DNA from 3 places in the Cytobacillus sp. T106 genome. Region 1 is predicted to be linked to each of the others. Evidence: riboswitches for the same ligand, from Rfam matches in the RefSeq annotation. Region 1 holds a riboswitch; each other region holds the start of a gene.

Region 1 (10,192 bases):
ATCGATCTTTGTTTTATCAGGCCGCGGCATTGGCAGCGTCTCAGCGTCAGCAAGAGCTTTCACACGCAGTTCTGTCAGCCAGGCCGGTTCACCCATTTCTTTTGAAAAAGAGCTGATATACTCTTTGTCAAACGGCAATTTCGTTTCAATAGTCATCGTGATCCCCCTAACGCTTACGCTTCTTGCCCTACAGTTTCGTCTTCAATGCCAAGTTCTTTTTTGATCCAGTCATAACCTTCAGCCTCAAGGCGCTGTGCCAGCTCAGGCCCGCCAGATTTAACGATGCGGCCCTGCATCATGACATGCACATGGTCAGGAGTGATGTAGTTAAGAAGGCGCTGATAGTGAGTGATGATCAGGCAGCCGAAGTCTTCTCCGCGCATTTCATTGATCCCTTTGGAAACAACCTTCAGGGCATCGATATCCAATCCGGAGTCGATCTCATCAAGAATGGCGATTTTAGGTTCGATCATCATCAGCTGAAGGATTTCGTTCCGCTTTTTCTCGCCTCCGGAGAAGCCTTCGTTCAGATAGCGCTGTGCCATATCCTGGTCCATTTCAAGGAAGTCCATCTTGCTGTCCATCTTGCGGATGAATTTCATCAATGAAATTTCATTGCCTTCTTCCATGCGGCTGTTGATTGCAGAACGCAGGAAGTCCGCATTTGTAACTCCGCTGATTTCACTTGGATACTGCATGGCAAGAAACAGGCCTGCACGCGCACGCTCATCCACTTCCATCTCAAGTACATCTTCGTTATCCAATTCAATGCTTCCTGAGGTTACCTCATATTTAGGATGTCCCATGATTGCAGAAGAAAGGGTTGATTTACCAGTTCCGTTAGGACCCATAATCGCATGGATTTCTCCGCCTTTCACTTCAAGGTTGACCCCTTTAAGAATTTCTTTGTCCTCAATAGAAACATGAAGATCATTAATTTTAAGTGTAGATCCAGCCATCATTATACCTCCGTCAATAAAAAAGATTTGTATATACCGGCAAGAGCCGCAAATCTCTATTCTCATTTTATTCTCATTACAATCTTATAACAAATAGAAAGTGTTAGCAACTCTTTAACAACACGCAGATAGTATTAATTATCTGGTAAGAACTTTTATTGGCTAAACCCTTTCCGCTTCCCTGGATCCAAAACTGGAAATCCAGGCATGTCCAAACTATTTTTCCCTGCAGAGCGGCTTTCAATGTACATGAATTCAGTTGCAGCCCCTTCAGTTTAACATAAGTATGGACCGGGCTCCTACTGTTCCGGAAAAAACGGGCTATATTGTTACTGCTTTATACTAAAAGAAAAACCAGTGCGGCATCACACTGGTTTCAACTGTTTTTCTTCCTTATTATATATAATTCTTAAGAATGTACTTTTCTTTCCAGATCCGCTACCATACGCTGGCTTTTCAGATAGTCCTGCTCGCGCCGTTTTTCTACGCTCATCCTTACATCATGTTTCCGGCTGTATACCTCATAGCCGACACCGTGGGCACTGTGCATCGCTTTTTCCATTTCACTTGTGTAATTCAAGTCCAGCTGACTGATAGTAAATCAATCCTTTCAATTTTGTCGCTTCCGCGATTTATTTTACTCATGGAATATCGTAACACTCCTTCTATACCACGCTCAAACAGGAAAAAACCTCATTTTGTATAATTCATTAAGGTATCCCCTCTTGAAGGGACCTCATCTCCGCCATCCTTACAATTCCGGCTGAATTCTTCCAAATAAAGGTTGTCCCTCCCCCAAGAGTCCATAACGCATGCAAAAAAGGAAACAGCCCTGCTTCAGACAGGGCTGCTTTATCATATAGATTGGCTTTTACTGCTTCATCTGCCCCTGATTCAATTCATCCATTGCTTCCTGCACAAGGGTGACTGCCTGGCTCATCGCTGCGCCGCCGCCAAAAGCCGCTGTGACGCCGACTGCTTCGAGCACCTCTTCCTCACTAGCCCCCTGGTCAAGACAGCCTTTCACATGATAAATAATGCAGTATTCATCCTGTGAATACAGGCTGATTCCAAGGGCAATCAGCTGCTTTTGCTTTTGGGAGAGGCTGCCTTCTTTAAAGCATGCCTCAGTGAATGCATTATAATGCTGGGCAAGGTCCGGCATTTTTTGTGTAAATGTGCCAAGGCCCATTTTATAGTCATGAAGAGCTGCTTCGATTGAATTTGACGGTTCGTATGAATGCTCCATTCGTGTCCACTCCATTCCTGAAATCTTTAACATCATTAGTATGTTTTATTTTCAGAAATGCTATGCGGGCTCGACATGGCTGTTTTTTTACATAAGAAAAGGCAGCCTGCATTCTCAGCGGCTGCCTTTTTCTATTATTACTCAGATACAGGAACGACTGCACCTTCGTATTTTTCAAGGATGAAATCCTGGATTTCTTTAGAGTGGAGCACTTCGACAAGTGCCTTAACCGCTTCTTTATCTTCGTCGCCGCTCTTAACAGCGATGACGTTCACATATGGAGATTCCTTGTCTTCGATTGCAATTGAATCTTCAATTGGGTTTAAGCCTGCATCAATAGCATAGTTAGAGTTGATCAGAACTGCATCGCCTTCATCGTTGTTGTAAATCTGCGGAAGGAGGGAAGCTTCATATTCTGTATCAAACTCAAGGTTTTTCTCGTTCGTTTCAATATCGTCAATTGTTGCCTTGATTTTATCTACGCCTTCTTTAAGTGTGATAAGGCCTTCTTTTTCAAGCATAGTCAGGATACGGCCGTGATCAGCAACTGAATTGCTCATCAGGACTTTCGCACCGTCTGGAAGTTCATCAAGGCTCTTGTATTTCTTTGAATACACACCGATCGGCTCAATGTGGATTCCGCCTGCATTGACGAAATCATAGTCATTTTCTTCAATTTGCGCTTCAAGGTACGGGATATGCTGGAAATAGTTTGCATCAAGCTCTCCGGAATTCAATGCTTGGTTAGGCAGGATATAGTCCTGGAATGTTACGACTTCAAGTTCAATGCCCTTTTCTTCCAAAAGCGGCTTAGCTTCTTCAAGAATTTCAGCGTGCGGGACATTGGAAGCTCCCACAACCAGTTTGGATGTTTCTTCTTTCCCGCTGTCCGCATTTCCGCCGTCAGCATTATCTTCAGATGTTCCGCATGCTGAAATGACGAGCGCTACGGCAAGTGCCAATACAAGTGATAACCATTTTTTCATTAGTTAAGTCTCCTTTTATCGTTTGTCTAGTTTAGAAGTTATGATATCTCCAATTACTTGGAGGATAAACACAATCAGCAGGATGACGATGGTCGCCATCAAGGTTACATCAAAGCGGTTCCGCTGGAAGCCTTCCAGATAAGCAAGGTTCCCAAGTCCTCCTGCACCGATGACTCCTGCCATTGCGGTAAAGCCCACAAGCGAGATGGCTGTAACAGTAATGCCCGATACAAGAGCCGGCATAGATTCAGGGAGGAGCACCTTAAAGATGATTGTGCTCGTTCTTGCACCCATTGACTTGGCTGCTTCAATGACGCCTTTATCAATTTCCCGCAAAGCAATTTCAACCATACGGGCATAAAATGGTGCCGCACCGATGATCAGTGCAGGCAAGGCAGCATTTTCTCCGATCATGCTGCCCACAAGGAATTTCGTGAACGGGATCAGCAATACGATTAAAATGATGAACGGGATGGACCTGAATACATTGACAAACGCCGCTATAATTTTATTGATGAGTGCATTTTGCCAGATGTTCCCCCTGGAAGTAAGGAAAAGCAGCAGGCCGAGCACAATCCCCAATACGAATGTAACCAGTACAGAAATGCCAGTCATATAAAGCGTTTCATTCGTTGCTTCCCACATCTTATCCCAGTTAACATTTGGGAAAAATTCATTAAGCATTCGAAATCACCTCCACGCCAACCTGCTGTGCATGGATATATTCAATCGCTTTGGCAATTTCGTCAGCCTGCCCATCTAGATGGATGAACAATGTTCCATAAGAGCCGTTTTGAGTCTGCGAGATTTTCCCTTGAAGGATATTAACTGTCAACTCAAAGGAACGGATCAGATTCGTGATGAGCGGCTGTTCAGCCGATTCCCCGACGAAGGACAGCTGTACGACTTTTCCATGCGGATACAATCCAAGCAAGGCCTCTGCTGTCTCTTTTGTTTCCTCAGGTTCTGTGACCTGCTGGACGAATCTCTTTGTGATCTGCTCGCGCGGATTTTTAAACACTTCCAGGACAGGGCCGATTTCCACGGCCTTTCCGCCTTCCATGACAGCTACCCGATGGCAGATCTTCCTGATTACATGCATTTCATGGGTAATAAGTACAATGGTCAGTCCCAGGCGGCTGTTGATGTCCACTAGCAGATCCAGAATGGAATCCGTTGTCTGCGGGTCAAGCGCCGAGGTTGCCTCATCGCACAGAAGCACCTTCGGGTTATTTGCAAGCGCCCTGGCAATCCCGACGCGCTGCTTCTGCCCGCCGCTCAGCTGGGAAGGGTAAGCATCCTCACGGCCGTCAAGGCCGACAAGGTTGATGAGCTCATTGACTCTTTTTTCTCTTTCCTGGCGCGCAACCCCCGCAATTTCCAGCGGGAATGCAATATTGTCTCTTACGGTCCTTGACCAGAGAAGGTTAAAGTGCTGGAAAATCATGCTGATTTCCTGGCGCGCTTTGCGCAGCTCCGCACCCCTGATTTTTGAGATCTCCCTGCCGGCTACCGTAACCGTTCCCTCTGAGGGAAGCTCAAGCCCGTTCAGCATCCGTATCAAGGTGCTTTTCCCTGCACCGCTGTAGCCGATCACTCCGAAGATTTCACCTTCCTTGATTTCAAGGTTGACATCATCAACTGCTTTGACCGGGCCTTTTTTTGACGAATATATCTTTTTAACATCTTTTATTGAAATCAATTGCCGTATTCACCTCTTTTATATCCAATTAGACAAATGGCTTTACAGAGATATATCATCCTGCCAATCCCCATAAGAGTAGTTTCCTGAAACCAGGGCAAGATTATTCCATGGCTTCAAGACAGGAGACTTTTCTGTAAAAATAAAAATGCCTTTCTGCATGTGAGCAGAAAGGCATGATGGAAAAACCTTTCTCTCATCTGCCAAAGCTAAAAGCTTTGTGTGAATTGGCACCATTTCAATAAACATTGACGGTTGCCGGGCTTCATCGGGCACATCCCTCCACCTCTCTTGATAAGAGCTATCATATATGAAGTTCATTTTCATTCATTAGCCATTTTTGAATTACGAGTGCTATCGTATCATGGATGAAAAAGGGTGTCAACAACAAAGTTTAATGCTAAAAATTACCGGCTGATTCCTGAAGTTCATACCTTCCCTGCCAGTGAATGGCTTCCGGTTGCGGCTTCAATTGCCTGCTCCAGGTCCTCGATCAGATCTTCGGCATTTTCTATGCCAACAGAAATGCGGATTAGATCCTCCGGCACCCCTGCTGACTTCAGGCCTTCTGAATCAAGCTGCTGGTGAGTGGTGCTGGCAGGATGGATGATGAGGCTTTTGGCATCGCCGACATTGGCTACATGCGCCCACAGTTCCAGGCTGTTGATCAGCTTGGCACCGGCCTCCCTGCCTCCCTCAATGCCAAATACAGCCACAGCTCCGGCTCCTTTAGGCAAATACTTATCAGCAAGTGCCTTATCAGGATGGCCTTCATCCCCCGGATAAAGCACCCAGGTCACAGCAGGGTGATTCTTTAAATACTCTGTCACTTTCTTTGTATTGCTGATATGCTCCTTCATCCTCACATGCAGTGTTTCAAGACCGAGAGTGAACTGGAATGCGTTCTGCGGGCTGAGTGCCGGCCCCAGGTCCCTCAGCAGCTGGACTCTGGCTTTGACGATAAAAGCTGCCGCGCCGATTGCTTCACTGTACACCAGGTTATTGTAGCTTGGGTCCGGATTGGTGAAGCCAGGGAATTTGACTGAATTCCAGTCAAAACGACCTGCGTCTACTATGACGCCCCCCATTGTCGTCCCATTTCCCAGTAGCCATTTTGTCGCTGAATGGATCACGATGTCTGCCCCAAAATCAATCGGCCTGCAGAGATATGGAGTGGCAAAGGTATTATCAACTATCAGCGGAATACCTGCTTCATGGGCAATTTCCGCCACTTTCTCAATATCGAGGACCTTTAAGCTTGGATTGCCGATTGTTTCAGCGAATACAGCTTTTGTTTTTTCATTGATGGCCTCCCTGAAATTTTCCGGGTCCTCGGGATTGACCAGCTTTACATTGATTCCGTATTTAGGAAGAGTGACGGCAAATAAATTATATGTCCCTCCATAAAGATTTGAAGCTGCTACAATTTCATCTCCGGCCTGGGCAATGTTCAGGATGGCAAGAGTGATGGCAGCCTGGCCGCTTGCAACAGCAAGTGCCCCTACGCCGCCTTCAAGCAGTGAGACCCTTTCCTCAAATACAGTAACTGTCGGATTATGGATTCTTGTATAGATATAGCCCGGCTCCTTTAAGCCGAACAGATTGGCGGCGTGCTCTGTATTCTGGAACTGATAAGCATTATTCTGATAGATCGGCACTGCCCTTGCCCCTGTTGCAGGGTCAGGCTGCAGTCCTCCATGTACACCAAGTGTTTCAAATCGATAGTTCTTTTGCTTCTCTGCCATTGTTCTCTCTCCTTCGGGTTATCAGATATTTTCATTATGCCGGATCACTGCTGGTAACAATAAAAGCCCCTCTGCAGAAGAGGGGCTTTTTCGCTCAACTTATCTGCCAGAGATCATGCTCTGCTGGAATTAGCACCGTTCTATTGCCGGTTGCCGGGTTTCATCGGGCCAGTCCCTCCACCTCTCTTGATAAGAAATATGAAATTTTTAGCGTGCTTGAAGTTAAAATGATAGTATCATAACCAGCAAAAAAGAGTCAACTGATTTTTTAGAAAGTTCAGTTTTATATTTCTATGAATGTTCGACAAATAGAAAGGCTTATGACAATTTCCCGAGAAATATCCGCTTATCATACAATCTTTGCTGTATTTGTTCTTCCAGAAGGCTCTGAAAGCCTTCTGAATACGACAAAAAAGTATGTAGAGCCTATTAAATATAAGACTGCAGTTATGGTGAAGACAATAGAATATCCCCAATAGTCTCCGTATTTGATGACAAGGCCTGTAGAGACAGGGCCCATCACTGCCCAGCCCAGATTGAACACCATCTGATTCACCGAGCTGGCCAGGCCTCTTTTGGAATCATCCACCTTCGACATCATCAAAGACATCTGGATCGGATTTCCCGCATTCATTAAAGCCTGCCTGAATAGAAAGCCAATGGCGGCCAGCCATAAATTCTCTGTGTAAGCAGTCAGTAGAAGGAAAGGCAGGGAGGAAAGCTGCAGGAAAACGACTGCCTTTACCTCCCCGATCCTCCTTACCACCTGGGGACCAATGATCATGGCCGCTGCCGTAGCTGCCTGACCGAGGGAAATAATCAGCCCGATTGCAGAATTCGACGCATGGAAACGGTCTGCAAAATATAGATTTAGGTAAGGTATGACAAGCCCTGCCCCAAATCCGATAAACAGCTGTGCTGCAGCGAACAGGATGATGATCTTGAAACCATCATCCTTCAGAGAAAACCGTGTGCTTCCTTTAGCTCCGCCGATTTGCGGGATTTTATCGCTTCGGTTTTCCTGAAAGCGGAGTATCGGAAATATTCCCGCCAGATAGATGGCTCCTCCCAGCAGTAAAGTAAACCGTATGCTCGCCAGCTCCGAGAAATAAAAAGCAAACAAGTCAGTCAGCAGTCCGCCGCTTAAATTGCCGATGACATTGGCTCCTGTCATAACAGCGAAATGGATGCTGAACAAATGAACCCTCTGCTCTGGCTTGGAATTCTCTGTCAGCCAGGGAATGGAGGATACCTGAATGAAGGCCGTCCCCAGCCCTGTGCCAAAGGCAAACACGATAAGCAGGCTCTGCATGTCAACCATGCTCCTGGCAAGCAGAATCACACCGGTTGCAGCAGCCCCGAACTGCATAGCCTTCTTCCGGCCGATCCTGTCGCTCATAATGCCTGCGGGGATCAGCACAAGGGCTGTCGCCAATGCAGTCATCGCTATGATCTGGCCATTCACCTGCTCTGAATAGCCAAGCTCCCGTATATAAAAATTATAAATGACCATAAAAATGCCCATTCCGATCTGCGTGAAAATATTGGCTGCAAAAGCCCGGCGTATATTACTGTTATATCCGCGGATCTGTTCAGCCCATTCCTGATAAAAAGCCATTTTATATGCCCCTCGCATTTATTTCGTTTCCCTAAATAATCATAATATCGTTTAGAGAAAAAATCCATCCTTTTCCTTTGAATCTTCTGGTTTTTCTGCTAAATAATCCGGAACATTTTATCCATTGACCATGATAATCCCTGGACACTGGCCGCGGACAGATGCGCAAACAGTAAAAAGCCTGTACCAGCCGGGTGTCCTACCCTCTAGTACAGGCTTTATTATTTACAGCAGATATTCTTTTGTTTTTTCCAGCAGGTATGGAACAGAGTGGAATGCGTATATTTTTTCTGCCAGCTGTCCCTCCCGGAAAAATAGCAGGCAGGGGACACTTTCTACTGACCACTTGCCGGCCAGGTCAGGAAAATAGTTCAAGTTTGCCTTTCTGCATTCAATTCCCGGGAGTACCTCAAGGGTCACTTCCAGCATCCGTCCAGCCATCTGGCATGTTCCGCACATCGGTGTGTAAAGATAGAGCATCCATGTCTCCCTGTCTTTTTCATACCGTTCCAAATCCCCAAGCATCAGTTCTTGCAACCCCATCATCCTCTATCTAAAAACTCAGCATAAACGTCTATATTTGCGCCAAGCAGAACCGTTGCAAGATGCTGCTCCGGTGCAGTGGCCACTTCCCGGTACATTTTATCAATATAAAGATGTGCTGCTTCCGGGAATTCCCGTTTGAACTGCTTTCTCAGCTTTTCGCCGGATTCATCTGCATCCACCAGAATATAAACATCACGGTCAAATAATTCGTCAATCAATTCATCCAGGCGGGTTATGCTGATTGTCCCGTTCGTACAAATGATTTCAACAGGCTCCTTAATAATATTCTTAACCTTGCGCTTATCAGAAGTGCCTTCGACAATAATTACCTTTTCTATGTTTTCTGCATGCATATTCATCACCTGACGGGAGTTGATATTTTTACTTTACCTTATTCTATGTTCGGCAAAATGGTGTTGAACTCCTGCCTTGCTTTCGGAAAACGGGCAGGCGGTCACTTGCTGAAAAACACCATCCCCGCATTCCGCCTGATCAAAATCCGCCCATAAAAGAGCCGGCAGATCCTTATTTACCCTTTTTTCTGCAAAAAAAACAGCGGCAATGCCCGCTGCTTTCTTTAGCACCAGCCGCCTTCATCGCAGTCCGTATAACGGGCTTCCGGCTGCTCTGTTGAAGTAATATGCTGGTAGATTTTCTGTTCATTCTGCTCAAAGTGATGATCAAGGGTAAATGAAGCACCTTCAGGCATCGGCGCTTCCCCGATCATCTCATTTCCAAGATAAAGCTCCAGCTTACCGTCCTTCAGCCTTCCTGTGACCCGATCGGTAATATCGATCTTTTGCTGTTTCAGTGTCATTAGAATCCCACCTTTTTTACTTTCTTAACAATAGAATGCCCTTCTAATGGAAAGAAACTATGGGAAATTAATTACATTGAGTGAAGTAAGAAAATAACGGAAAGAGAAAGCATAAAAAGCGCCTGCAGCAGGCGCTTATCTCTTTTAATCTTCGTTGGTCATCTCTTCATATTGTTCAGCAGTCATCAGCTTGTCCACTTCGCTGCTGTCTGCAGGCTCAACAACAACCATCCAGGCCTTTTCATAAGGAGATTCATTTACAAATTCAGGGCTGTCATTCAGCTCTTCGTTGATTTCAACCACCTTGCCGCTGATTGGAGCATATAATTCAGATACAGTCTTTACAGACTCAACGCTTCCAAAAGGCTCATTTACCGTGATGCTGTCCCCGACTTCAGGAAGCTCAACGAAAACGATGTCCCCGAGCTCTGATTGAGCAAAATCGGTAATGCCGACCCGTACTTTTTCTCCTTCAACTTTTACCCATTCATGTTCTTCTGAGTAACGCAATTCCTTAGGTATGCTGCTCACAATAATCCCTCCAAGATTCTAGTTCTTTACCGGGCTTAA
Region 2 (10,192 bases), on a different contig from region 1:
AACGTGCATGATCGGTGCAAAGGAAGTTCCCTGGGAGGACGTTTCCAAATACGGGATCATCGACTATTCCTTCAAAGCAGGCAATCTTTGTAAAATCGAGCAGCTGGTCGAAAAGCCTTCGAAGGACTCTGCTCCGACCAATCAGGCTATCATCGGGCGCTATGTTCTTACACCAGAGATATTTACTGTACTGGAGTCCCTTCAGCCTGACTTTTCTGGAGAAATCCAGCTGACTGAAGCTCTTTCGCAGCTTCTGAAAAAAGGGCCCATGTATTCATGTCTGATAGAAGGCAATCGCTATGATACCGGGGATAAATTCGGTTTTCTTCAGGCTTCAATCGAGTTTGCGCTTAAGAACGAAGAGATTAAAGAAAAGCTGGAGCGATATTTGTATAGTTTGCGGGAGAGAGAGAAGAGACCGGAGAGCTGAAAAAAGACACTCTTTGGTGGAGTGTCTCAGAATCTAAAAAAAATGAAGCCAAACTGAGCGGCAAAATTAAAACTGGGAATTTAAGGGGAAAACTCGTTCTGGGAAAAAGTGAAGAGGACTTTCTAAAAACGGTAAGGCTTGAAAAAAGTTAATGACACATCAACGTGCAGCCAAGTCATGTATCCCCACGATGGATACATGATTTCTTTTATTCTTCCTAGTCATGTATCGCAGGAGCCTGATGGGATACATGACTTTCTTTTTTTCTCCCCACTCATGTATCCCAGGAGCCTGATGGGATACATGACCATCCTTTTTTCTCCCTACTCATGTATTCCGGGAACCTGATGGGATACATGACTTCCTTTTTTTCTCCCCACTCATGTATCCCAGGAGCCTGATGGGATACATGACTATCTTTTTTTCTCCCTACTCATGTATCTCAGGAGCATGATGGGATACATGACCATCCTTTTTTCTCCCTGCTCATGTATCCCAGGAGCCTGATGGGATACATGACCATCCTTTTTTTTCTCCCCACTCATGTATCCCAGAAGCCTGATGGGATACATGACTTTCTTTTTTTCTCCCTACTCATGTATTCCGGGAACCTGATGGGATACATGACCATCCTTTTTTCTCCCTACTCATGTATTCCGGGAACCTGATGGGATACATGACTCTCCTTTTTTCTCCCTACTCATGTATTCCGGGAACCTGATGGGATACATGACTCTCCTTTTTTCTCCCTACTCATGTATTCCGGGAACCTGATGGGATACATGACTCTCCTTTTTTCTCCCCACTCATGTATCCCAGGAGCCTGATGGGATACATGACCATCCTTTTTTCTCCCTACTCATGTATTCCGGGAACCTGATGGGATACATGACCATCCTTTTTTCTCCCCACTCATGTATCCCAGGAACCTGATGGGATACATGACCATCCTTTTTTCTCCCTACTCATGTATTCCGGGAACCTGATGGGATATATGACTCTCCTTTTTTCTCCCCACTCATGTATCCCAGGAGCCTGATGGGATACATGACCATCCTTTTTTCTCCCTACTCATGTATTCCGGGAACCTGATGGGATACATGACCATCCTTTTTTCTCCCTACTCATGTATCCCAGGTGCCTGATGGGATACATGACCATCCTTTTTTCTCCCCACTCATGTATCCCAGGAGCCTGATGGGATACATGACTATCTTTTTTTCTCCCTACTCATGTATTCCGGGAACCTGATGAGATACATGACCATCCTTTTTTCTCCATGCTCATGTATCCCAGGAGCCTGATGGGATACATGACCATCCTTTTTTCTCCCTACTCATGTATTCCGGGAACCTGATGAGATACATGACCATCCTTTTTTCTCCCTACTCATGTATTCCGGGAACCTGATGGGATACATGACCATCCTTTTTTCTCCCTACTCATGTATTCCGGGAACCTGATGGGATACATGACTTTCTTTTTTTCTCACTACTCATGTATCTCAGGAGCATGATGGGATACATGACCATCCTTTTTTCTCCATGCTCATGTATCCCAGGAGCCTGATGGGAAACATGACTTTCTTTTTTTCTCCCTACTCATGTATCTCAGGAGCCTGATGGGATACATGACTCTCCTTTTTTTCTCCCCACTCATGTATTCCAGGAGCCTGATCGATATATGACTTTCCTTTTTTCCGCACGCCAAAAGACACTCCGCACAGGGAGTGTCTTTTGGCGTGTCATTTTTCAGTTGAAAACAGCTTTTTCTTGTCCCATCTGCCGTATTTATAGTACGAAAAAGCAATCACGCTGCTGATCATAAAGCTTGTTCCCATTCCGTATGCGATCCCCTCTTCCCCCATCCATTGTGAGAACAGCCAGGTCAAAGGGTATCTCAGCACCCAAAAGGAGATGATATTGAGCACAAGCACCTGGAACATGGCACCTGCAGCCCTTACTATGCCATTTAATACAAAATTAAGCCCGAGGAACGGATAAAAGAAAGCAATTGATACAAGATAGCCTGTACCAAACTCAACGGCTCCAGGCTCGGTAATGAACAGGGATATTCCCGCTTTTGCTAATAGCACAGCCGCTCCGGCAAACAAGAGCATTATGCCTAAATTGTAGAGTGAACCATAGAGCGCAATCTTATGGACCCTTTTCCACCGGCCTGCCCCAATATTCTGTCCTGCCATGCTGTTGACGGCTGTGCCGAGCGCCGAAGCCGGCAGCATGATCAGGCTGTCAATCCTCTGGGCTGCCCCAAAGCCTGCAACCGTGTCCGCCCCGAAGGAATTCACCACACTCATAATGGCCATTACACCCGCTGAGATCACCATCATCTGGAGTCCTGATGGTATGCCTAATTTTAGTATCGTCCACACTTCATCTTTACCGGGCATGAACGGTATCGAAAAAGGTGCGAGTTTTCTTTTTAAAACAATATACATGCCAGATATGAATGCGATCCCCTGGGCGGCAAGAGTGGCATAGGCAGCTCCATCGATCCCCCATCCCAGGATAGAAATGAACACAGGGTCCAATATGCTGTTTAGGACCACCGCGACCAGTACAAAAATCAGCGGCGTCCTGCTGTCCCCCAGAGAACGAAGAATCGTCCCGATAAAATTGTAGCCGAACAAAAAAAGGATGCCGAGGAAATTAATCTTTAAATACGAGTCTGCTTCAGCAATCATCGCCTCTGGGGTATCAAGCCACTGGAGAATAGGCTTTGAAGCAAAATAGCCTGCCGCTCCCAGCGCAAGGGAAAGCAGTGTGAGGATAATCACAAAACTGTTTAGATATTGCCTCAGACCTTTCTCATCATCTCCTCCTTTTTGCTGCGACAAGATTGTCAAAGCTGCATTATTGATACCGATAATAAATGACAGCACCGTAAATATGACGGTGCTTGAAACAGCAATGCTGCCGAGTGACGCGGCTCCAAGCAGATTCCCCACCCAGAGGCTGTCAACAAACTGGTAAGAAACCTGCAGCAAGTTCGTCAGCATGATGGGAGTAGAAAAAATAAACATCTGCTTCAGAATATTCCCTTGTGTAAAGTCTTGCTGGGACATAAAAACCACACCTTCAATAATGATTGCTTCTATTATTTCTCTTTTTATGTATAAATTCTACTCAAACGTTTCGAATATCGGATTATTGCTTCACCATGGAATTTTTTGGTTTATATTTCGGTATAAGGGGGAATTTTCCATTTGGTATCTACTAAACAATCAATAAGGAGGACAAGATGGAAAAACAATTTTATGCCGCGAAAGGAAAATTCTTTCTGTTTATGCTGGTTGTATTGGCTGCAGGTGTATTTTTTGCCTGGCTGGCTGCAGATATGGTTTTACATGAAGAAAACAGGGAAACTTTTATGCTGATTATCTATATACTGTTTGCTGTTTTATTGTTTGGATGTGCCCTGCTTTTTGCAGGAATGATTTATGACAAAGCCCCCTTGGTTTCTTTCAGCACAGAAGGTCTGGAAGTCAATGGTCCAGGCGGCCCCGGGCTCATCGTCTGGGAAGATTTTGAGGGTATCTTTCCATATGAGGTTCAAGGCAATGCTTTCCTTGGGGTTATCGTGAAGGATGAAGAAAAATACATTGAAAGGCTTCCAGCGAGAAAGAAAAGATTGGTGAAGATCAATCAAGGAACCGGTTTTCCACCTTTTAATATTAGTATGAATTCCCTTAAACAACGGAAGGAATTCATTGAAGAGCTGGAGAAAAGGGAAATACCGATTCTGGTTGTTGAGGAAGAACTGGAAAAAGAAAACATATAAAAGAATATCCCTCCTCTCTGATTGAGGCGGGATATTCTTTTCATATATTCATCTCTTTGCTTTTTTTAGGGGCCTTTGGCCAGATAAAATAACTAATGCAATAAATCAAATCTGCTGCTAGAACAATCGACCATATTTTCACGACACCGGATAGTGCTTCCGTTCTCCCAGGATCATCTATGATTAGCACGGTTCCCATCAGCAAGGCAGCTCCGATAAGATATGCGGCCCCATGCCTCGCAAAGCCTTTTATATTATGCCTTGCATGATCCATACCATATCTTTTTTCCGGCCGTTTCCCCTTTTTGGCGATGTAATATAAAAATCTTTCATCCGCCCACTGGATCATACTTTTTCCAAAGGCTATCGACACACCGATATATACGGCAGCCAATGCATGTGCCTGTGTTGCTTCTGAGCCTCTGTATAAGTCCGCACCCGCTGCTGCCAGCAGGATCAGATCTACAACAGGAGTCATCGCGAGCAGGATGAGACCGGTTTTCTTTTTTCCGAAAAGATAACGCATACAAAGACCGGCCAGGATTAAAACCCAAAAGCCGACTTCACACCCTATGATAACCCACAATATCCAGTTCATACTTTCCCCTTCCAGTACTATTGTTGTTTAAACTCATCATAACACCACACTTTTAGTGATACAAGTGTATTATTAAAAATTGAAACCTGTTTTACGGTCTGCTACACTGAGACTATGCCTAAAATAGTTGATCATGAACAAAGGAAAAAAAGAATCGTCCAGGCCACCTGGCAGGTTATTTTGGATAAAGGGGTGGAAGGTGCGTCTGTCCGCAATATTGCAGCGGAAGCCGGTGTTTCTCTTGGCGCCCTGCGCCACTATTTCTCCACACAAGATGAACTGCTTGTCTATGCAATGAAACTGGTAAATGAAAATGTGATAAACAGGGTTTCGGAGATTGCATTGAAGGATTTGCCCCCAAGGGAAAAGGTTTATCAAGTCCTGCTTGAAATTGTTCCAACCACTGATGAGAAAATGGCAGAAATGGAGGTGTGGTTTGCGTTTGTTGCATACAGCAGGCAAAAGGAAGAATTTCGAATCCTGAAGCAGGGAATATATACGGGGATTGTTCAGATGATGGATTTTCTAAAGTCCCATGGAGAGCTGAAGGATGGCCAGGATCATGATCTTGAGACTGAAATGTTATACAGTTTCATTGACGGGCTGGCCCTGCACAGTATGCTCGAGCCTGAACGTCTGAAACCGGACAGAATAGAAAAAACTCTCCGCCGCTACCTGGATAGAATCCTAAAATGACCACAGATGACCGGATCTTTTAAAATCCGGTCATTTTCAGCATTGATTCAGTTCATGAAGATGCATATGACTGCTGCTCCCTGAAAGCTTTGAGCCATTCTGATGTGCATTCGATCAGCTCCGCAAAGCAGCGGCCGGCTGAATAGGTATGGCAGGCTCCTGTAACATAATGCAAGGAACATGATCCTTCCTTCCGCTTCCTGAATTCTTCCGCATATCTTCCTGAGTGGGATACCGGAATATCCTGGTCTGCTGTTCCATGTACAATCAGGACATCGCCCCTGTATGCCGCAAGCTCTTCCAAAGGTTCATATCTCTTCAGCGAAGAAAAGTAATTGTCCGTTAGCTGATAGCCCAAATAATCAAGTGAAGCTCCCTTGTCCAGTGCCTTTACCTTTTCACTGCCGACAATGCAGACGATATCCTGATATGGTCTTGCAGAAGCCGACCATATGATAAGCTTCCGGATGCGGACATCTTTTGCAGCAGCCAGCACGGCAACGGCTCCGCCGAGGCTATGGCCGATGAGAGAAATTGAATGAGGATTTGCATAATCAAGCTTCACTGCAAAATCGATAGCAGATAAAGTCTGCTCCAGCAAATCGGGAAGACCTGTTTCTCCGTACTCACCCGGACTCTCCCCGCAGCCCTCATAATCAAAGCGGAGGACAAGATACCCCTCTGCAGTAAGACGGTTGGAAGTTTTAACAAATAGCCTGTCGACACCAATACGGCTTCCTGTAAACCCATGGCAGATGATGACCAGGGGATAGCGGCGGTTCTTGCTGAATCCTGCAGGAAAATCCAGCGATCCGCACAAGTGCTTATCCTTCCAGGGTATTAGAATACTTTCTGACATATATAGTCCCTTCCCTCTATTCATTAATATGTGATCTGTTTTCCTGATAAAGTTTTAACAATTCTTCGTACGGCACCTGAAATAGCTGGCGGCCTTCTTGTTTGTATATACCCATGGACAGCAGCTCTGAAATCAGCTGGTCCTTTTTCTCTTCTTCTTTTATCATTATAGTTTCTTCCTTCATTAAAAAAGCCCCTTCTGACCGGTGGCCCGGAAGCAGAAGAGGCTTTATGCGCGTATGGCTGCCGCTTCTCTCATCTTCCAAGCTTCCGCTTGTTGGATTTGGCACAGTTCTCGCAAGGAGTCTGCTGCCGAGGCTTCATAGGGCCAATTCCCTCCGCCTCTCTGGATAAGAGTATTCCTATAAGTTTTGTTGGAATTAAATATACGCTACTTTCTTTTGATTGTCAAGATGTACTGCTGCAATTTCCTGTTCAGCTTTTTATTCAGCTGATATAGCCAATAGGTTTCCTGTCTGAAAGTGAAATGCAAATCACAAGTCCCGATTTTAACGGCATGAGTGTATATATAATGCCCCCTCTGGAACATCGGAAACCAGGAGAACTCTTTTTCAGTTACATCCATATGGAGTCTAAACCCTTGGATGAAGTCATCATATTCAAAGGCAAATCTCTTGAAGCGAAAGCAACAGTCTATCACTTCTTTCAGTCTATTTTCTATTCTACTTGAATAAGAATAATAGAAGGTATATGGGAGGTGGGAATGATGCAGGGCAATCGCATTCTATCTTTATGGTACGCCCTTCTGGCAATTGCGTTCTGGGGTGTTTCATTTGTTTCAGTCAAATGGCTGGTATATTATTTGGCACCGGGTGCCCTGGTTTCCTTAAGATTTATGATTGCTGCCATCTTCCTGGGCTGCCTTCTCACAATATTCAAAGAATCCTTTTACATAAAAAAAGAGCATTTCGCCCATGTTTTTATTCTTTCGGTACTTGGGGTGTTCATCCATCAAATGGTACAAGCTTCTGCCATGCTCACCCTGGATGCCTCTGCTGCCGGCTGGATGATCTCTTTCACACCTGTTTTTACTAGTTTGCTTTCCTTCCTTTTCTTATCTGAAAAGCTTTCGCTCCTTAAAATTGGGGGAATGATGATTGCCGTTACAGGGGTTCTGGTTATCTCTGCAGAAAATTCAGGGGGTATGCTTCAATTCAGCCCTGGTCTTGGTTATTTCCTCCTGCTTTTCAGTACCTTTAATTGGGCTGTTTATTCGATTTTGTCCAAGAAATTTGCACTTCCCTATTCTTCTCTTGCTGTCACCTTTTGGACAAGCCTGATAGGCTGTTTGGCGACTCTGCCATTCCTTTTGAGAAATCGGGGGTATGAATTACTGTATACCCTCCCTTTGGACGGGTGGCTGCACCTGCTGTTTCTAGGCATTTTTGTATCGGCCCTGGGCTACTGGTACTGGGGAAGGGCGCTTGAGGTGCTCGAAGCGACACAGGTTTCGGTCATGATGTATTTGGAACCGCTGTTTACACTGCTGGCAGCAATCCTTATTCTCGGGGAAAAAATCCCATTATACAGCAGCATCGGCGGAGTTCTGATCATCATGGGAGTGTCGGCTGTTAACAAGCCGGTACTCGGCTTCCTTATGAAAAAGCTTTTTAAATACCCTGTAAAATAGAATTTAAAACCCTTTACCAAAAATTACATGTTTTTTCCCTTGCATAAATCTATACAGTCCGAACAAGTTTTCCTATAATGGAGATAGATTCATTTAGGAGGGAAATTGTTGAAATCCACTTTCAAAAAAATTTCGAAACCTGTCCCCCTTATTTCATTGGCCATTCTAATTGCTGCTGCTGCGCTGTGGTTCAGCCTATCCGGCAGCAAAGAAGTTACCATTCCCTTTTCTTCCATAGAAAATATCATTCAGGATCATCCTAGTGAAACTGTCCTATTAAAAGAAATGAAAAATGGCACTCTCCATTTGACCGCAGGTACAGCTGAGTATGTGTCACAGGTGCCTCCAAACAGCCAAATGGTTGCTAAACTGATTGAAAATTACAATATCCAGTACAGCTATTCTTCCGCAAATCCATTTACATTCTGGATTTTGGGTGGAACACTGATCCTTTTTGCAGGGATTGGCCTTTACCTTCATAAATCCGGCAAAGGAATATCCACCGCCAATTCGATGAAAAACAGCGCCAGCAAGGCAAAGCCCCTTCCTTCCATCACAATGGATAATATTGGCGGCCTTCAGGATGAAATGAAGGAGGAAATCCTCCAGACACTTTCCATCATTAAAGACAGGGAAGCATCAATCCAGCTTGGTGTGAAGCCGCCAAAGGGAATCCTGCTTTATGGACCTCCGGGTACAGGCAAGACGCTGCTTGCCCAGGCGATTGCCAAGGAAATCGGCGCTTCATTCTTTTCAACCAGCGGATCTTCTTTTAATGAAATGTTCGTCGGCGTAGGCGCCTCAAGGGTCCGAAGCTTATTCCAGAACGCCAGAAAGCACTCACCTGCAGTTGTCTTCATTGATGAAGTCGATGCCCTTGCAGGCAAGCGGAAGCAGCATGGCGGGGACGAAAGCGAGAAAACATTGACTGAGCTGCTTGTCCAGCTTGACGGCGGCCATTCAAATGACGGCATCCTGTTCATCGCTGCTACAAACCGCAAGGATATGCTGGATGATGCATTCCTCCGTCCAGGCAGGATTGACTTCTCTTTCCTAGTTCCGCTTCCGGATACAAAAGGAAGGCAGGAAATCATCAGCATTCACACAAAAGGCAAGCTTCTGGCAGAAGATGTAGCAGCTTCCCTGCCTGCACTGGCAGAAAGCACTTCCGGCTTCTCAGGGGCTGACATCAGCTCTCTCTTTGAGACAGCCAGCAGAAGGGCCATCCGGAACGGGAAAGAAAAAATAGATAAAGAAGACCTTGATTTTGCCATTGACCGGACGGTGCTTGGAAGCACAACACGCCCGCTTCAGGACCCCGAGACTAAAAAGAGGGTTGCCATCCATGAAGCCGGACATGCCTTGATTGCCGCCATCACCAAGCCTGGCTCAGTAAGAAAAGCAACAATCATACCACGTGGACAGGCGCTCGGATATGTTGCACCCATACCAAAGGAGCTTCATCTGTCCACCAGCAGTGAGCTGCTTGACCAGGTCAGCATGATTCTTGCTGGCGGAGTTGCAGAAAGGCTGTATCTCGGCGAGCATAGCATCGGTGTCAGCGGCGATGTCCAGCAGGCCAAGCATATACTTGAGCAAATGGTGGAAATCGGCTTATTCCAGGACGGTTTCAACCTGACCTTTGTCAAAGCGGAAAAGGAAGCCAAGATGCAAGAGCTGTTCCAGCAGGCTCTAGCTAAAACAGAAATGCTCATTAAAACGAATGAATATGAATTTGAATGCCTGGTTGCGGCCCTTCTGAAGAAAGAGACACTGGAAGGTGCAGAGGTTCAGGAAATTGTTGGCGAACCATCGAAGCAGCATGAGGCAGAACTTGTGACAGTATAGAATCAGCAGAAAGCAGCCCTCGGCTGCTTTCTTTTTTTTGATAAAAAGCGCTTTGCCTATATTCCAGTATAAAGCATTGAAGAACAGCCATACTAGCGGTGTAGGAATTGCAAAGGTTTATCAGATAAAATAGAGGCTCCTGCCGGGTACAGTCCCTATAAGCCATGCCTCATTCGTTCATTGATGAAGAATAAGTTGATGCTGTTTCTATTTAGAGTCTGAAAGGAGAATTCAATATGAAAGAACAATTAGAGCACATTAAACAGCTGCTGGAGGAAAATTTTGATCATCCTGAGTCACTGGAGCTGGA
Region 3 (10,192 bases), on a different contig from region 1:
GTTTCATAATCTGCGCATACCAGAAACCGGCAGTCAAAGAAAAGGCATCAACAACAATAAGCCCCCAGCTGTCTGTATAGCCCTTGTAGACGGAGGCGGCAATCAGGGCGACTGTCAGAATGAGCCCGATTACATGATTATACGTCACCCTCGTAAAGAACATGACAAGCAGTCCGGGCAGCAGCAGGGCTGAAAGATACTTTAGCGCCACTTTTTCACACCTTCTTTATGATAGATTCACTATGAATTGCGGACAAGTATAACATTAGAATAGCGGTTCAAACTATATGATACAAGCAATTTCAAAAATATGCCGCTGTATTTTTTTGCTTAGGGCATTGTTGTCCATTCATCGATTTCTGTTTGCAGCTGATTATATGGACGGGCTTCGCTTAGAAAAAGGCTGTTTGCAAAATACTATCCATAATGAACGGAAAGGAGGTTTGCATAATGTCCAGAAGAAGGAGGCGCCCCCTAGTTCCAGAATCCCGTGAAGCCCTCGACACATTGAAGGCACGTGTTATGGCTAACCAGGGCTATAAGGTCGGACCGGATGCGCCGGAGGAAGTAAAATATGAGGTGGCCAGGGAAAAGGATGTTCCGCTTCAGCATGGATATAACAGCAGGCTGACATCGCGCGAGGCCGGCAAAGTCGGCGGCCCGATCGGCGGCAGCATGGTGAAGGAATTAATCCGGCTGGCCCAGGAAAGCCTCAACAAAAAGCAATAGTATAATGGAAAAATGGAGCCGCCATATAGGCAGCTCCATCCTTTATTTTTGCGCTTCTTTGTTCCTAGCGAACTCTTCTTTAATGGAAGCAAGCAGTTCAGGCTCCGTGATAAGCCGGAATGCGGTTTGTGCCAGCGCCTTTGCACCTGTGAGCAGGGCTTCATCGCCTTTTTCCGACCGTGCAGCTTCACGGAAAGGTGCAGTATGGGCAACAAGATCATCGCTGCCGATCTTGATATAAGGGTGGATCGTCGGTACCTGCTGGCTGATGTTGCCTGCATCTGTTGAACCGATTCCTTCCCTTCCTGACAGATCGACCTCTTCCCCCAGTTCCTCGATGACTTCACGGAACGCTTCATCATACGCTCTATTTAATAGAAGATTATCGACTTCATTCTGGAATGCAATTACATTCAGTTCAGCGCCTGTTCCAAGGGCGGCAGCTTCTGCCACCTTTTTCACTTTTGCTGTAACTTCATTTAGATAGGTTCTTGTCGCTGCCCGGATGAAGAAACGCGCTTTCGCATATTCCGGAATGATATTTGGTGCGTCTCCTCCATGGGTGATGATGCCATGGATTCGCACATCATCTTTCAGCTGCTGGCGCAGGGCATTGATGCCGTTGAAGAGCTGGATGACCGCATCAAGTGCATTAATTCCTTCGTGCGGTGAAGCCGCAGCATGGGCAGGCTTGCCGATATACTCAAAGTCCAGCGGATCCACCGCCAGGGAGGAGCTTGTCAATGCCGTCTTGCTTGAAGGATGGATCATAAGCGCCGCATCAATTCCCTCTGTCAGGCCGTGCTTCACGAAGCTGCCCTTTGCACTGCCGTTAGGTCCGCCTTCTTCGGCGGGTGTTCCGAATACGACGACCTCTCCGCCTGTTTCTTCAATCACCTTGCTTAAAGCAATCGCCGCCGCTGTGCTTGTTGTGCCGATGATATTATGGCCGCAAGCATGGCCGATTCCCGGCAGTGCGTCATATTCGGCAAGGAAAGCGATTGACGGTCCCGGTTTGGAGGATTTTTTCCTTGCAGCAAAGGCTGTTTCATGGCCGGCAACAGCACGCTCAACCTCAAAGCCCTCTTCTTCAAGAATTCCTGAGAGCAGCCCGGATGCGAAAAATTCCTGGTTGCCGATTTCCGGTTTGTCATGAATCTGGTGGCTTGTTGAAAGGTAAAGCTCCCTTCCAGCTTCCACACTTTGATTGATTCTTTCCTTCAGCTCGGTTACAGATTTAGCAGGTGCTGACATAATGATCTCCTCCTTGGGTTATAGCGGTGCCAGGCACCGGTTATTATTCTCCGATTTCACTAAGCGGAACGAATGTCGGGATTGTGCTGCCTTTGTATTCTTTTTCAATGAATTCAGCTACATCATCTTCCTGATACAGTTCGCCGAGGCGCTTCAGTGTCTTATTGTCTTTGTCTTCTGTTCTGGCGGCAATGATGTTGATATATGGAGTTGCTGTTGCACTTTCATGGAAGATAGAGTCTTCTACAGGGTTGAAGCCAGCATCAACAGCGATTCCATTATTGATGATGGAGGCAGCTACATCCGGCAGGACGCGTGGTGTCTGGCCCGCTACTACAGGGACGATTTCCAGGTTTTTCGGGTTGTCGACGATTTTGTCGATGCTGCCATTTCCGTCAAAGTCTTCAGGCAGCGTGATCAGGCCGGCTTCCTGCAGAAGCAGGAATGATCTTCCCATATTGGTTGCTTCGTTCGGCACGGCAATCTTTCCGCCTTCCGGGATATCTTTTACATCTTTATATTTTTCAGAGTAGATCCCCATTGGTGCAATAACGGTTGTCGCGATTGGTGAAAGATCCAGATCATGCTCCTTTTTAAAAGCGTTGAAATAAGAAATGGTCTGGAAGGCATTGGCATCAAGCTCTCCCTCTGCTAGAGCGATGTTTGGCTGGACATAATCAGAGAAGCGGACGATTTCCACTTTGATTCCTTCTTTTTCAGCCTTCTTGGCTACAAAGTCCCAAATGCGGTTGTCTGACCCGCTGACCCCGATTTTCACTTCTTTTTCTTTTTCCTTGCCGCTTGTTGATGATGAGCAGGCTGCACTGAAAACCGCCAGTGCGAGGATGATTGCCGTTAATAGTAGTTTTTTCATGGATGATTCCTCCTGTTATCGTCTTCTGATTTTTTTGGATAAAATATTGCCGAAGCTTTGCAGCCCCTGGACCATAATGACCAGGATAGCGACTGTTATGAGCATGACCGTTGTATCAAAGCGCTGATAGCCATAGGTAATGGCCAAATCGCCAAGCCCTCCGCCGCCGACAGCCCCTGCCATGGCGGATGCTCCGACAAGTCCGACGGTTGCAATGGTCAGTGCCAGGACAAGTGAGCTGAGTGCTTCCGGTACGAGAAACTTAAAGATGATCTGTGCCGGAGTCGCTCCCATCGCTTCCGCTGCCTCGAGGACACCAGGATCAACCTCGAGGAGTGAGTTCTCGATTAATCTTGCAATATATGGGCCGGCATAGAATACTAGCGGTACGACAGCAGCCGCCGTTCCGATTGAGGTGCCTACTAAAAGGCGCGTCACCGGGATGATTGCGACCATCAGGATGATGAATGGAACAGAGCGGAATATGTTAATGATCCCATTCAGCACGTTAAAAACGGGCAGATTCTCCAGCAGATGGCCTTTTCTCGTAATAACCAGCAGGATGCCCAGCGGCAATCCGAGGATGGTTGAGAAAAGAAGCGAGAAAGCCACCATTTGAATGGTTTCGATGAGTGCTTCTATGATTTGCGTGTGATCAACTAGCATGTGCTTTCACTTCCTTGATTGAGACTTTTTCCTGATGAATATACATAAGCGCGCGCTGCACTTCCTGGTCGGTTCCCTGGAACTCGACAACAAGGTTTCCAAAAGGGATTCCCTGAAGCTCGGTTATATTCCCGAACAGCACGTTGATATCAATATCGAACTTCTTGGCAAGTCTGGAAAGCAGCGGCTGTCCGGCTGACTCGCCGACGAAATTGATCCGGAAGATCCTTTCCTTTCCATCGTTTTTCTCTACAAGCTGCTTTACAGAATCAGGGATTGAATCATTCATGACAGAGCTGACAAAGTTCTGGGCCGTCTGTGTTTTCGGCGCCGAGAATACATTGAACACTGACCCTTCTTCAATGATTTTTCCTGCCTCGATCACTGCCACCCTGTCGCAGATTTCCCTGATGACCGTCATTTCATGGGTAATGATCAGGATGGTGATGTTGTATTCTGCATTAATTTTTTTCAAAAGCTGAAGGATGCTGCTCGTCGTCTGTGGATCAAGGGCCGATGTCGCTTCATCGCACAGAAGAATCGATGGCTGTGTCGCAAGCGCCCTGGCAATCCCGACCCTTTGCTTCTGGCCGCCTGAAAGCTGATCCGGATATTTATCCGCTTTATCGGCAAGGCCGACAAACTCAAGCAGTTCAGCGACCCGTTTGCGGATCTGCTCTTTCGGCAGCTTTGCCAGTGTGAGCGGCATGGCTACATTGGCGAACACCGTTTTTGAGTTGAGCAGATTGAAATGCTGGAACACCATGCCGATATTCCGTTTAACTTCCCTCACCTCTTTGGGCGAAAGCGAGGTTAGATCATGGCCATCGACGATCACCTTGCCCGAGGTCGGCCTTTCGAGCAGATTCACACAGCGGATCAGCGAGCTTTTTCCCGCTCCGCTGAAGCCGATGACACCAAAAATTTCTCCTCTTTCTATTGCTAGATCAATCCCGTTGAGCGCGGCAACCTGCTGCCCGCCGCTTTCATACACCTTTCTGAGATCCTGAAATTCTATCATTTTGCTTCACCCTCCATATCAAATAAAAAACCCTCTTCTGAGAACAGAAGAGGGCATGTATCATCAGCATCCGCTCTTCTTATCTCCCAGGCTCACACCTGCTGGAATTGGCACAGTACTCATAAGAGTCCGCTGCCGAGGCTTCATTGGGCCAGTCCCTCTGCCTCTCTGGATAAGAAATTATGGTTTTCCTATAAAATTAATTGGTTTTAACACAATAGCTATGCAGCATCACGCACTTTTATTCCGGAAAACAAGAAAGCCCTCTTCAAAAAGAAGAGGGCAGAATAATAGGCGTTCGTCCTCTTCTTATCTTTCAGGCAATCTGCCTGCTGGAATTGGCACGGTTCATCAGTCCGCTGCCGAGGTGTCATAGGGCCAGTCCCTCTACCTCTCTGGATAAGAAGCTATCGTATTAAGTTTATTTGCTTGATTAATTGTTTTTTACTTTACACGCGTTTCAAAGTTCTGTCAAACCCTTTTTAAAATTTTTCGGATAAAAATTCTTATCCACAATTTTTGAAAACCCTTACTTAATTTTGGGGAGTTTTGAAAAAATAAAACTCCATCTGCTGTGGATAAAGGAGGTTTTCCACATTTTTTCCTCCCCTTATCAACATTCTCCCCAGACTTCACACAAGAAGAGGGAGTTTACTCCTATATTTATGCCCGCTTGTCTATTGTATAATAGTGGAAAAGAGCAAATTGAACTGCATTCCGGGAGGGAGAATGGTTTTGATTGCAACAAACAGAGACTATCAATCTGAATTATTTGTGGACAAAGTTGAAGCAAAGAATCTCGAACTGGCTCTGAAGCATTCGGCAGACCTGATTTCAAGGCATACAAAAGAAGGCATCTTTTTATATGTTTCCCCATCCTGCAGCACCCTTTTGGGCTATTCACAAGAGGAACTGTACAAGGACTGCATTCTGGCCTACTGCCACCCCCAAGATAAAGAAATCCTCAAAAAAGAATTCCGCGGGCTATCCCCGGGCAGCAGCTCACGCATTTCATTCCGGTTCCGCCGCAAGGAAGGCGACTATATCTGGCTGGAGACCAGCATCAGCACACTCGGCGACGGCCAGGAAGCCATGTGCATATCAAGAGATATGACCGAGCGCGTCAATATGGAAGAAGAAAACATGGAAACCCAGGAAAAGTACCGTTTCCTTGTCGAATACAGCAGGGATACCATTGGCATGACAACCGAGAAAGGCATATGGACCTACATGAATGATGAAGGCAAGAAGGTGTTCGGCTTTACTTCAAGCAAGGAAATTATAGGCGCTTCTTTGTATGACTATGTTTCACCTTCTGATCATGGCTATCTGAAGGATTTTTACCAGGCGAACCAGACTGTCTCTTTTGAATTGAATATCATCAGGAGTGACGGGAACACCCGGAAGGCCGCTATCCAGCTGATCCCCACCGTTTTTAAGAACCGGAAGCTTTTCCAGATCATCATCAAAGACGTCACCGGCCAGAAAAAGACCGAAGAAAAGCTTCATAATGCAGAAAAGCTCTCTGTCGTCGGGCAGCTTGCAGCAGGAATCGCCCATGAAATCAGAAATCCCCTTACCGCCATCAAAGGCTTTACCCAGCTTCTTACAGAGCGTAAAACAGAAAAATATGCAGATGTAATCCTTTCCGAACTCGAACGGATTGAAGAAATCGTCAATGACCTCCTTGTCCTCGCCAAGCCTGTTGTGACAGAGGCTCAGGAAACCAATCTGGTGAATATAGTCAAGAGTGTCGTCACCCTTTTAAACACACAGGCGCTTATCTATAACATCATGATAGATGTAAAATACTCTCTATCTGAAATCAGCGTCCGCTGTGAAATCGATAAAATCAAGCAGGTGCTTATCAATGTGATCAAGAATTCAATTGAAGCCATGCCCCATGGCGGAAAAATCAGCATTGAGGTCAGGCAGGATAACAGCTTTGCGATGATCAGCGTGAAGGATGAAGGGATCGGCATTCCCGAGGAAAGGCTGCCGAAGCTCGGTGAACCGTTCTACAGCACGAAGGAAAAGGGGACAGGCCTTGGGCTCATGATCTGCAACCGGATCATTAAGAGCCACGGCGGGAATATATATATAACAAGCAAAGAAAATGAAGGAACCATCGTGAAACTGCTGATTCCTGTGGTCTGATTGAAGCCTCCGGCGTTCCTGCCCGGGGCTTTTTTGATTCTGCTCCAGCTTCTCGCTGCAGACCCTTCTTGAAAACAATTGTACTTCTGTTTAAACAATAGTAAAAACTTCCCCTATATTGCCGATATAAAGCAGGATAATAGATATAGAAAATGGGAGTGTTTCAAGTGCTTTTTACGAAAACAGCAAAACCGAAATCGTTTGACCTTGAAAGCCTGATTCAGAAAGAACTGGAACATGCAGTACAGGAAACTGAATTTGATCAGGATTTAAAGCTTCAGATTGAAGTGATGGGCCTGACAAAAGAAGATTTGGCTATTTTGCGGGCAGTGCGCCCGATTGCCGAAAAGCATATCAGCGCCGTTTACAATAAACTTCTCACTTATGAACAAGAGGATGTCAGGAAAATAACCGATATTTCGAAAATTGGCGTGACTACAGAGATGAGCCAGCAGTATATCCTCAGTCTGTTCAATGGCATAGTTGACGGCGAATTCGTTGAACGCCGCAGAACAGCAGCAAAAGCTTATGTGCAGATCGGGGTGCAGATTCACTGGTATATGTCCATTTACCAGCTGCTTATGAAAAACATCTTGGAAATTGTCCTGCAGGAGCTGGAACTGTCATCGAAAGATCAAAGCCGCGTGACTTTTGCGATGGCGAAGATTTTCAATCTTGAAATCCAGCTATGCATTTCCATCATGCAGCAGACGATGGAAGCATTCTCAGCCGAAAGGGAGAATCAAGCGAAGGTCGAGCTGAAAAGCTATGTCGGGGAAATCGTTGAAAATCTGGCTGCCATGTCAGAGCAGACAGGCGCTTCTGTAGAACAGATTGTGCATCAGTCCCGTCAGATATCCGGCAATGCAAAAGATGGCGCCGCTTCTTCGACTGAAATGGAATCTCGTTCATCCAAAGGCCGCGACCAGCTGAATCGGGTTGTCGATAATATGCATGAGCTGAAAAGCAATGTGAATGAAATTACCAGCACCATCAGCAGCCTGGAAAAAACCTCGAACCAGATCGGCGAGATTGCCGGCGTGATTACAAGCATTGCAGACCAGACCAATCTGCTCGCCCTTAATGCTGCCATTGAGGCGGCCAGGGCAGGCGAGCATGGAAAGGGATTTGCCGTTGTTGCCGATGAAGTCAGAAAGCTGGCAGAACAGACAAAAGACTCATCCTCCAACATCACCTCACTGCTGAACAGCACAATCAGGCAGATTTCAGAGGTGATTTCGCAGATTGGCACCATTGATGGAATAGTCGTGAACGGGAATAAAGAGATCGAAAACACAGGAAATGTCTTCAAAGAAATCCTGTCGGCAAGCACAGAAAGCAAAGATAAAAGCCGCCAGATCGAAAAGGACATCGAACTTCTTACCGGCCTTCTTTCCGAAATCAGCAGTGCAGCTGCCAAATTATCCGATTCCGCTGAAGAACTAAGCTTAACAGTGGCTAATTTTTAAAAATGCAAAAGAGAAGCATAGGCATCACCGCTTCTCTTTTTTTATGTTGATAGCTTTCTGTTCACTGCACAAATTTAAATAGGGAACGGATGAGAAACCGGGACAGAAGGTATATCGGCTCTATCAGATCGATTGCAGCATCAATCACTTCAAGCTTGTTATTCTTTTTCTTTTCTTTCTTCCGCTTTATTCTGAATTTCAAAATACCGCCCCCCGCCTTTATTTGTATATATTTTACAGCAATACGTTTACTTTGTCATTTCACAGCGAGCCAGATGGTCCAGCAATCCTGCTCCGTAATTTTCCCGGCATCTGTCAGCCTGCTTTCAATATGCTCTACGAGCTCTGCCAGCTCGCTGTCATTCAGCTCATGAAGGATGGAGCGCCCTGTTCTTTCAAGGAGATCATGGCGCAAACCGCTGATATCGCTGTACGTCTTCCTTACTTCCCATAAGGAAATCTCTTTGACGGATGAGAACCCTGCCTCCTCCAGCGCTGATTGTACAGCTGAACTGCTATATCTCCGGGATATCTCTTTCTCCGCGAGCTCCGGGAATTTTTCAAAAAAGAACCCTCTGATATGTGTCCTGCTGCCAGGAAGCAGGCAGTCCTCCGGTGTCCGGTCCTGAATCAGGCAGAAACCGCCTGGGCGCAGCACCCGGAAGCATTCAGCAAAGGCGTCCGGAAGCCGGTCGAGATGATGGATGACAGCCCTTTCAAGCACCATATCATAAGCATCTCCCTCCAAGCCGGTTTCGTACGCATTTCCATGCACAAATTCTATTTGCGGATAACCATCTGAAGCCCGGTCTGCCGCCTCAAGCAGCTCCCGTGAGAAATCCAGTCCTGTCACATGTGAGGCTCCCATATCGGCTAGAGCTCTTGAGTAGATTCCCCCTCCACATCCAATGTCGAGAACACTTTTCCCCCTTAAATCAAACTCTTTCCCAACCGTTTCTATCCAAGTTGAGTCAGCTTTCCGGGAAGAATAGGTATCCTGATTCGTTTTATCGTGAAAATTGATTGGCATTGGAATCCCCTCCTTATTAGTTATATTATAAGGCAGGGTGATGAAAGGAAAAATATTGAAATTTCGATCGTATGTGATAGGTTTTGCTTATTCTTTTTCCAGGACCGTCAGCTGCACGCCTGGTTCAGGCTCCAGCTCACCTTTTTCTTTAAACCCGAAACTTATATACAATTGAAGGGCTGGCATATTCCCCTTCCCGGTCAGTACCCTCCATTTTCTGCCGGTAAATTCACTGGTTAAATGAGCAAGCAAACTCTTTGCAATCCCTCTCCGGAAAAACGATGGATGAACGGTCAAACGGCTGATGACCACCCAATTTTCATCCTCTTCATAAGCAAGAACGCCGGCCAGCCTGCCATCCAGGCACATTCCAACAAAACTTTCACGGGAGGCCATCAAGCTTTCAGCTGTATCAAACAGCTGCGGGATAGCATCAAAGCCTATAATCTCAGCTTCTATTTTATAGGCTGGGATCTGGATGCTTAAGACTGCCTTTGCAGTTTCAAAGTCTTTGATATTCAGGTGTATAATTTCTCTTGCTGTCTCCATCTGCCCCCTCCTTTACTTTTTTTAAAATCCCGGCTTTAATTTATTCAGCTGCTTTTTCAGCTCAGGGGCCGGTAAGGGTTTGCTGAAATAATAACCCTGCAGCTTGGAGTCACTGTTTTCCCTGATATATTTCAGCTGTTCCTCTGTTTCGATGCCTTCAGTTACACAGTCCAGCCCCAGTTCATTAAGGATTTTGTAGATTCCCGTCAGCAGTACAGTATCAAAGGCTTGAAAGGGAACCTTTTTGACAAAATTACGATCGATCTTTATTGTATCGACCGGGAGATCTTTAAGGAAGATCAGCGAGGAAGTACCGACCCCAAAATCATCAAGAGCAATTTTGACCTTCCTTTTCCGGAGGTCTTCGACAAATGGCAGCAGCTCTTTTTTATAATCGCTCACATCGCTTTCGGTAATCTCGATTTGCAGGAGCCCAGGCGGAA

Evidence for each region. Region 1 has a riboswitch for S-adenosylmethionine ahead of ABU165_RS23880 (O-acetylhomoserine aminocarboxypropyltransferase/cysteine synthase family protein). Riboswitches for the same ligand answer to the same signal wherever they lie in the genome.
Region 2: another riboswitch for S-adenosylmethionine. It lies ahead of ABU165_RS14070 (Fur-regulated basic protein FbpA); the one in region 1 lies ahead of ABU165_RS23880 (O-acetylhomoserine aminocarboxypropyltransferase/cysteine synthase family protein).
Region 3: another riboswitch for S-adenosylmethionine. It lies ahead of ABU165_RS07595 (methionine ABC transporter ATP-binding protein); the one in region 1 lies ahead of ABU165_RS23880 (O-acetylhomoserine aminocarboxypropyltransferase/cysteine synthase family protein).

The regions. Positions count from the first base shown of each region.
Region 1 covers NZ_JBEUMK010000024.1:23,656-33,847, forward strand. The annotation lists gene sufD (Fe-S cluster assembly protein SufD) at 1-156, opposite strand, end outside; gene sufC (Fe-S cluster assembly ATPase SufC) at 174-959, opposite strand; gene ABU165_RS23855 (YuzK family famiily protein) at 1,369-1,521, opposite strand; gene ABU165_RS23860 (carboxymuconolactone decarboxylase family protein) at 1,831-2,208, opposite strand; gene ABU165_RS23865 (MetQ/NlpA family ABC transporter substrate-binding protein) at 2,346-3,194, opposite strand; gene ABU165_RS23870 (methionine ABC transporter permease) at 3,210-3,878, opposite strand; gene ABU165_RS23875 (methionine ABC transporter ATP-binding protein) at 3,871-4,896, opposite strand; SAM riboswitch class I at 5,090-5,197, opposite strand; gene ABU165_RS23880 (O-acetylhomoserine aminocarboxypropyltransferase/cysteine synthase family protein) at 5,325-6,641, opposite strand; SAM riboswitch class I at 6,738-6,837, opposite strand; gene ABU165_RS23885 (MFS transporter) at 6,991-8,259, opposite strand; gene ABU165_RS23890 (thioredoxin family protein) at 8,485-8,802, opposite strand; gene ABU165_RS23895 (toprim domain-containing protein) at 8,802-9,158, opposite strand; gene ABU165_RS23900 (YusG family protein) at 9,383-9,622, opposite strand; gene gcvH (glycine cleavage system protein GcvH) at 9,767-10,153, opposite strand.
Region 2 covers NZ_JBEUMK010000007.1:52,209-62,400, reverse strand. The annotation lists gene galU (UTP--glucose-1-phosphate uridylyltransferase GalU) at 1-430, shown strand, start outside; gene ABU165_RS14095 (MATE family efflux transporter) at 2,175-3,515, opposite strand; gene ABU165_RS14090 (STM3941 family protein) at 3,692-4,231, shown strand; gene ABU165_RS14085 (hypothetical protein) at 4,272-4,829, opposite strand; gene ABU165_RS14080 (TetR/AcrR family transcriptional regulator) at 4,944-5,525, shown strand; gene ABU165_RS14075 (alpha/beta hydrolase) at 5,578-6,384, opposite strand; gene ABU165_RS14070 (Fur-regulated basic protein FbpA) at 6,401-6,568, opposite strand; SAM riboswitch class I at 6,636-6,740, opposite strand; gene ABU165_RS14065 (DMT family transporter) at 7,108-8,034, shown strand; gene ABU165_RS14060 (AAA family ATPase) at 8,143-9,882, shown strand; gene ABU165_RS14055 (hypothetical protein) at 10,119-10,192, shown strand, end outside.
Region 3 covers NZ_JBEUMK010000002.1:683,976-694,167, reverse strand. The annotation lists gene ABU165_RS07620 (CsbA family protein) at 1-211, opposite strand, end outside; gene ABU165_RS07615 (alpha/beta-type small acid-soluble spore protein) at 451-729, shown strand; gene ABU165_RS07610 (M20 family metallopeptidase) at 772-1,983, opposite strand; gene ABU165_RS07605 (MetQ/NlpA family ABC transporter substrate-binding protein) at 2,027-2,857, opposite strand; gene ABU165_RS07600 (methionine ABC transporter permease) at 2,873-3,523, opposite strand; gene ABU165_RS07595 (methionine ABC transporter ATP-binding protein) at 3,513-4,544, opposite strand; SAM riboswitch class I at 4,621-4,723, opposite strand; SAM riboswitch class I at 4,851-4,950, opposite strand; gene ABU165_RS07590 (PAS domain-containing sensor histidine kinase) at 5,274-6,701, shown strand; gene ABU165_RS07585 (globin-coupled sensor protein) at 6,869-8,170, shown strand; gene ABU165_RS07580 (hypothetical protein) at 8,232-8,372, opposite strand; gene ABU165_RS07575 (class I SAM-dependent methyltransferase) at 8,427-9,200, opposite strand; gene ABU165_RS07570 (GNAT family N-acetyltransferase) at 9,288-9,749, opposite strand; gene ABU165_RS07565 (bifunctional diguanylate cyclase/phosphodiesterase) at 9,771-10,192, opposite strand, start outside.